Regions from separate parts of the Kocuria sp. LUK genome, predicted to be linked through region 1. Evidence: predicted binding sites of a transcription regulator. Region 1 holds the regulator's gene; the other holds the start of a gene.
The links. The regulator HspR, encoded in region 1, represses chaperone genes until heat shock. The targets are predictions, from matches to a motif close to AAGTTGAGTCNNNNNGACTCAACTT.
Positions count from the first base shown of each region.

Region 2: a site for HspR is predicted at 1,523-1,547, ahead of LQU92_RS06115 (Hsp20/alpha crystallin family protein). Genes of this name have one in related genera too.

Region 1 is NZ_JAJMZI010000007.1:33,542-36,934, forward strand. It holds gene dnaK (molecular chaperone DnaK) at 1-239, shown strand, start outside; gene LQU92_RS12840 (nucleotide exchange factor GrpE) at 236-922, shown strand; gene LQU92_RS12845 (DnaJ C-terminal domain-containing protein) at 1,075-2,079, shown strand; gene LQU92_RS12850 (heat shock protein transcriptional repressor HspR) at 2,082-2,522, shown strand; gene LQU92_RS12855 (GNAT family N-acetyltransferase) at 2,566-3,084, opposite strand; gene trmB (tRNA (guanosine(46)-N7)-methyltransferase TrmB) at 3,081-3,393, opposite strand, start outside.
Region 2 is NZ_JAJMZI010000003.1:106,068-109,460, forward strand. It holds gene LQU92_RS06110 (NADP-dependent isocitrate dehydrogenase) at 1-784, opposite strand, end outside; gene LQU92_RS06115 (Hsp20/alpha crystallin family protein) at 977-1,480, opposite strand; gene LQU92_RS06120 (Gfo/Idh/MocA family protein) at 1,654-2,877, opposite strand; gene LQU92_RS06125 (TetR/AcrR family transcriptional regulator) at 2,999-3,393, shown strand, end outside.

The DNA of each region.
Region 1 (3,393 bases):
TGCAGGGCGACGTCGACGCCCTGAAGCAGGCGCTCGAGGGCCAGGACGACGACGCCGTCAAGAGCGCCTACGAGAAGCTCCAGCAGTCCCAGACGAAGCTGGGCGAGGCGCTCTACGCCCAGGCCGGTGCCGAGGGCGCCGAGGGCGCCCCGGGTGCCGCCGGTGAGTCCGGCGCGGCCACCGGCGACGAGGACATCGTCGACGCCGAGGTCGTCGACGACGAGAACGAGAAGAAGTGAGCATGGCCGACCCCACCCCTGATCCCGACCGGAACCCGGCGGAGCAGCCCGGCGACGCGGGCGTCCCCGAGCAGGAGGCGGCCCGCCCGGCCGCCGGCGGGACCGAGCCCGGCACGGCGCAGGAGCCCGGCGCCGGCACCGACCCGCAGGGCGGTGCCGGCCCGGAGGGCCTGACCGTCGACGACATCCTGGGCACCCCCCAGTCCACCGACGCAGGTTCGGCGGACACCGGGGAGCCCGGGGCCGGGCAGGGCCCGTCCGAGGCGGAGGCGCTGGCCGCGGAGCGGCTCGAGGAGCTGCGCCGGCTGCAGGCCGAGTTCGTGAACTTCAAGCACCGCACGGCGCGGGAGAAGGAGCAGCTGCGCACCTACGTGACCGGCGACCTGCTCCAGGCGCTGCTGCCGGTGTTCGACGACATCGACGCGGCCCGCGGGGCCGGGGACCTCACCGAGGGCCCGTTCGCGTCCATCGCGAACAAGCTCGAGGAGATCCTGGTGCGCCAGGGCCTGTCCCGCATCGGCGCGGTCGGGGAGACGTTCGACCCCGCCGTCCACGAGGCCGTGCTGCAGCAGCCCACGAGCGAGGTCGAGCCCGACCGGATCTCGATGGTGCTGCGCTCCGGCTTCCGCATCGGTGAGCGCGTCGTGCGGCCCGCCCAGGTCGCCGTCGCGGTCGCCGAGTGAGGCCGCCCGCGGCCTGACACGGGGGACGGCGAGGGGAGGTCCGTCCGACGGGCCTCCCCTCGCCGTCCCCGCGCACCCCGTCCCCGGGGCGCACCCCGTTTGCCCGCACGGGCCGCCCCGGACCCCGACCGGCCCCGCAGAGAGGAGGCGTCATGGCCAGCCAGGACTGGATCGACAAGGACTTCTACAGCATTCTCGGCGTCTCCAAGGACGCGTCCGAGGCCGACGTCAAGAAGGCCTACCGCAAGCTCGCCCGCCAGTACCACCCGGACCAGAACCCGGGGGACGCGGCCGCCGAGCAGCGGTTCAAGGACATCACCGAGGCCCACTCCGTGCTCTCGGACCCGGAGGAGCGCAAGCAGTACGACGCCATCCGCGCGATGGGCTCCGGTGCCCGCTTCACGGCGGGCGGGCCCGGCGGCGCGGGCGGATCGGCGAACTTCGAGGACATCTTCGGCGACATCTTCGGCGGTGGCGGCGGTCGCCGGCGCACGACGTTCACCACGGGCGGGTCCGGCGGCGGCTTCGGCGGCGGGGGCGGGTTCGAGGACCTGTTCACGCAGTTCGGCGGCGCAGGCGGCTACGGCGGCCACCAGGCCCCGCCGGCGCGCGGCGAGGACATCCGCACGGAGACCACCATCCCGTTCCGCTCGGCCGTGCAGGGCACGACCGTGCGGCTGCGCCGCGGCAACGGCCAGGAGACCACGGTGCGCGTGCCCAAGGGGGTGCGGGACGGGCAGAAGCTCAAGCTCGCCGGCAAGGGCCACTCGGGTCCCGGGGGGGCGGGGGACCTGTACGTGACCGTGCACGTGCGCCCGCACCCGTTCTTCACCCGGGTGGAGGGCACGGACGACGTCGAGGTCACGGTGCCGATCACGTTCCCCGAGGCCGCCCTGGGTGCCACGGTCGAGGTGCCGACCCTCGACGGGGCCACGGTGCGGCTGAAGGTCCCGGCGGGCACGTCCTCGGGGCGGCGCTTCCGCGTGAAGGGCCGCGGGATCGAGACCGCCCGCGGGACCGGCAACCTCATCGTGACCGTGGAGGTGCACGTCCCGGCCGACCTGGACGAGCCGGCGCAGGCGGCCGTGCGCGCCTACGCCGAGGCCACCGCCGGCCAGGACCCGCGCGCCGCCCTGATGGAGAAGGCGAGGCTCTGACGATGGCCCTCGACGCCGACCAGCCCCTGTTCGTGATCTCCGTGGCGGCGGAGATCGCCGAGATGCACCCGCAGACGCTGCGCCAGTACGACCGGCTCGGCCTGGTGAAGCCCTCACGGGCCCCGGGCCGGGCCCGGCGCTACTCGCAGCGGGACATCGAGAAGCTCCAGCAGATCCAGGTGCTCTCCCAGCAGGGCGTCTCCCTCGAGGGCATCCGCCGGATCCTCCAGCTCGAGAACCAGGTCGCGGCGCTGCAGGCGCGGATCGCGGAGCTCAGCGGCGAGCTGGAGGAGGCCCGCGAGCGCGCCGAGGAGTCCTCCCGCATCTTCGCGGCGGGAGCCGGCGGCGACGTCGTGCGGATGGCCCGCGGCTCCCGTCCCCGGCGGCGGCAGGTCTCCCAGGCCGTGGTGCTCTACCGGCCCCCGTTCCGCCAGGAGGGCTGAACGGGCCCGGGCCGGCGGGGACGCTCCATGGTCCCGCCGGCGCTCAGCCCAGGTGCTTCTCGAAGGCCACGTCGTGGACGCCGCCGGGGTAGGCCTTCGCCACGCCGGGCAGGCGCTCGTAGCCGGCGGCGAGGTACAGGGCCTCCGCCTCCGGCTGGCGGTTGCCGGTGGTCAGGCGGATCCGCCGGTACCCCGCGGCGGCGGCGCGCTGCTCCAGCTCGGCGAGCACCCGCCGGGACAGGCCCCGGCGGCGGTGCGAGGGGGCCGTCCACACGCGCTTGAGCTCGGCGGTGGCGTCGTCGTGGCGCCGGAACGCGCCGCCCGCCACCGTGCACCCCTCCGCCACGAGCAGCACGATCCCGCCGGAGGGTGCCGTGAAGTCCGCGACCGGGTGCTCCGCCATCTCGTCCGCGCCGATCGCCGGTCCGTAGCGCTCGGCGTACTCGCGGTGCAGGCCCTCCAACAGCGGTGCGAGCAGCGGGTCCCCGGGGGACACCGCGACGAAGCCGTACCGGCCGGCGCGGTCGTCGCCCGCACCGGGCGTGCCCGGGGTCGTGCTCACGGCAGCCGGCGGTAGGTGAGGTCGCGCGGGGTGCGGCCGGCCTCCTGCGCCTTGCGCTCGAAGCTCGTCAGGACGCGCCCCTCCCAGCGCGGGGCCCAGCCCGTGCCGGGGTGCTCGTCGTCGGCGAGGGGGCCGGGGTGGACGTTCTCGAACCCGGGGGCGGCGTCCAGCACCTCGCGCATCGCGAGGGCGTACTCCTGCCAGTCGGTGGCCAGGCGCCACAGCCCGCCCGGACGCAGGACGCGGGCGGCGAGCCCGGCGAACCCGGGGGAGACCAGCCGGCGCTTGTGGTGGCGCTTCTTGTGCCAG
Region 2 (3,393 bases), on a different contig from region 1:
GGTCGGAGACCTTCATCATGGTGGCCTTCAGGTGCACGGAGAACAGCACGTCCTCGCGCTTGGCGCGCTCGACCTGCTCGGCCAGGAACGCGTCCAGGGCGGCGGCGCGCATCACGGTGGAGTCCACGACCTCGCCGGCGAGCACCGGCACGGACTCCTTGAGCACGGTGGTCGAGCCGTCCTCGGCGACCAGGCGGATGCTCAGGGCGCCGTCCTCGGCGACGACGACGGACTGCTCGTTGGCGCGGAAGTCGTCGGCGCCCATGGTCGCGACGTTGGTGCGCGAGTCGGCGGACCACGCGCCCATGCGGTGCGGGTTCTTCCGGGCGTAGTTCTTCACCGAGGCGGGGGCGCGGCGGTCGGAGTTGCCCTCGCGCAGCACCGGGTTGACGGCCGAGCCCTTGATCTTGTCGTAGCGGGCCCGGACCTCCTTCTCCTCGTCGGTGCCCGGCTCGTCCGGGTAGTCCGGCAGGTCGACGCCCTGGCCCTGGAGCTCCTTGACGGCGGCCTTGAGCTGCGGCACGGAGGCCGAGATGTTCGGCAGCTTGATGATGTTGGCCTCGGGGGTCCTGGCCAGCTCGCCCAGCTCGGCGAGGGCGTCGGCCATCCGCTGGTCCTCCGGCAGGCGGTCGGAGAAGGCCGCGACGATGCGGCCGGCCAGCGAGATGTCGCGGGTCTCCACCTCGACGCCGGCGGTGGAGGCGAAGGCCTCGACGACCGGCTTGAAGGAGTAGGTGGCGAGCAGCGGCGCCTCGTCGGTGCGGGTGTAGATGATCTTTGCCATGTGCGGGCTTCTCTCCCATGAACGTGGTCGGATCGGGACGGTGGTTCCTGGGCTCAATCTACCCGAGGCGCCGCGGGCCCCCGGAACGGGAGGCGGGGGGAGGGCCGGTCCGGACCGGAGGGGCGCGCACGGCCGGGGGCCCGCTCCGTGCGGAGCGGGCCCCCGGCCGTGGACGGGTGCGGTCGCCGGTGCTCAGCCCTCGGTGGACTGGGTCGAGGTCTCGCCGTTGACGAGCTCGCCCTCGCCGATCACGCGGTCCCCGCCCGAACCGGTCCCGCCGCCCAGGGACTGCCGGTCGTCGCCGCCGGAGACGACCTGGATCTTGCGCGGCTTGGCCTGGGCCGAGACGGGGATGGTCACCGTGAGCACGCCGTTGTCGTAGCTCGCGGCGATGCCCTCGATGTCGATGCCCTGGCCCAGGTTGAGCTGGCGCACGAACGAGGAGCTCTGCCGCTCGCGGGTGATCCACTGCACGTCCTTGACCTCGGGCAGCTTGCGCTCGGCGCGGATCGTGAGCAGCTGGCCGTCGACGTCCACGTCCACGCTCTCCGGGTCGATGCCGGGCAGGTCCGCCCGCAGGATGTACTCGTCGCCGTCCCGGTACAGGTCCATCGGCATCTCCCGCAGGCCCGGGCGGGCGAAGAAGGAGTTCGCCAGGCGGTCGAAGTCGTTGAACGGGGAGAACATGGTGGCCATGTCAATCATCTCCTCAACCAAATGAGCAATGGTCCAGACACTTAGTTGAGTCAGATCAACTCAACTGTGTTCAGGATAGCGTTCGCCGGCCGGGCGGGCAACGGGTCCCGCGCCGGATCGCCCACGGCGAACCGCGCGCCGTCCGGGCGCACCCCCGTGCGGCTGCGGGCCCCTCAGGGGTCGGTGGGCAGGGCGTCGTCGTGCGGGTAGACGAGCCCGATCCGCGCCCGCACGCGGTCGAAGAACTCCGCGGTCGCCAGGGAGTCGGCCCACGGCACCACCGGGGACTCGGTCAGCCCGGCCTGCACGCAGCGGGTCGCCTCGCGCATCTCGTAGACGTAGCCGGCGCCGGTGACGGCCACGCGCTCGACGACGGGGGCCGCGCCCCGGCGCAGCCCCTCCGCCGGCTGCAGCACGAGGGCCGTGGGGCAGTTGATCCGCCCGTCCACGCGCAGCCACCCCTCGGTGCCCGAGACCACCACCTGGTGGGGGACCGCCGCCGAGAGCGTGCCGCTGACGTGCCCGCGGGCGCCGCCGAACTCGAGGGTCAGGGCGGTGTCCACGTCCACGGCGGTCGGACCGAGCTCGGCCCGGGCGCTCCACGAGCGCGGTGCGCCCAGCAGGGCGGCGGTCCAGGTCAGCGGGTAGACGAGCATGTCCAGCAGCACGCCGCCGCCGTCGGCCCGGCAGAACAGCCGGTGGTCCGGGTCGACCGGGCGGGACATGCCGATCGTGCCGTCCACGGCCCGCACCCGGCCCAGGTCCCCGCTGCGCACCCGGCGCAGCGCGGCCCGGAAGCCCGGGGTCATCCGCGTCCAGACCGCCTCCATGAGCAGCACCCCGTGGGCGCGCGCGAGGCGGATCAGGTCGCGGACCTCGGCGGCGGTGATCGCCAGGGCCTTCTCGCACACGACGTGCTTGCCGGCGCGCAGCAGGACCGAGACGTCGCGGTGGTGGTGGCCGTGCGGGGTGGCCACGTAGACGACCTCGACGTCGGGGTCGCCCGCCAGCCGCTCCAGTCCCGTGGCAGCGGCGGTGTCCCCGTAGGCGCGCTCGATCCCGTGCCGGCGGGCGAAGTCCTCGGCCCGGGCCTGCACCCGCGAGCTCACGGCCACGACCCGGGCGTCGGGCAGGGCCGCGATGTCCGGGACGACCTTCTCGGCGATCGACGCGGTGCTCACCACGCCCCACCGGAGGGTGCGGCCCGTGGGGGCCAGCGGCTCGTCCAGGTGCGCGGCCCCCAGGGCCGCGGCGGCGAACGGGGCGAGGGGCGGGTCCCCGGCGGCCGGGGTGGCGGCAGAGGGGGCACCGGCGGAGGGGCCGGGGGCGTGCCTGCCGGGGTCACTGCTCCCGGGGGCGGGGGGCGCTGGGGTGTGCGGGACGGCGGAGTGCGGCATCGTCGCATTCTGCCACCCGGTGCCGTCCCCGCACCGCTGCCCGTCCCCGCCCGCGGCGGGAGGCGGGCCGGGCGGACGACCGTTCCGCCGTGCTCGGCGGGCCTCGCCTAGACTGGCGGGCGTGGCGAGGGTGAGCGAGCAGTACCGGCAGCGGCGGCGCGCGCAGATCGTCGAGGCCGCGAGCGGGTGCTTCCTCGAGCACGGCTACGAGGGCGCCTCGATGCACCGGATCATCGCCGCGACGGGGCTGTCCGCCGGGGCCCTGTACAACCACTTCCCGTCCAAGCAGGAGCTCGTGCTCGCCGCCGCGGGCGCGGCCCTGGACCGCGTGCTCGCCGGGGACGGCGCGGAGCCGGCCGGGGGCGGCGCAGGGCCGGCCTTCGAGCCCGCGGAGTGGCTCGTGGCCCTGCTCGAGCGCCTGGCCGCGGATCCCGCCACGACCCGGCTGCTGCTGGTCACCTGGGGCGCGGCCGCGACCGACCCGGCCCTCGGCGCGCTCGCCGGGGAGCACCTGGG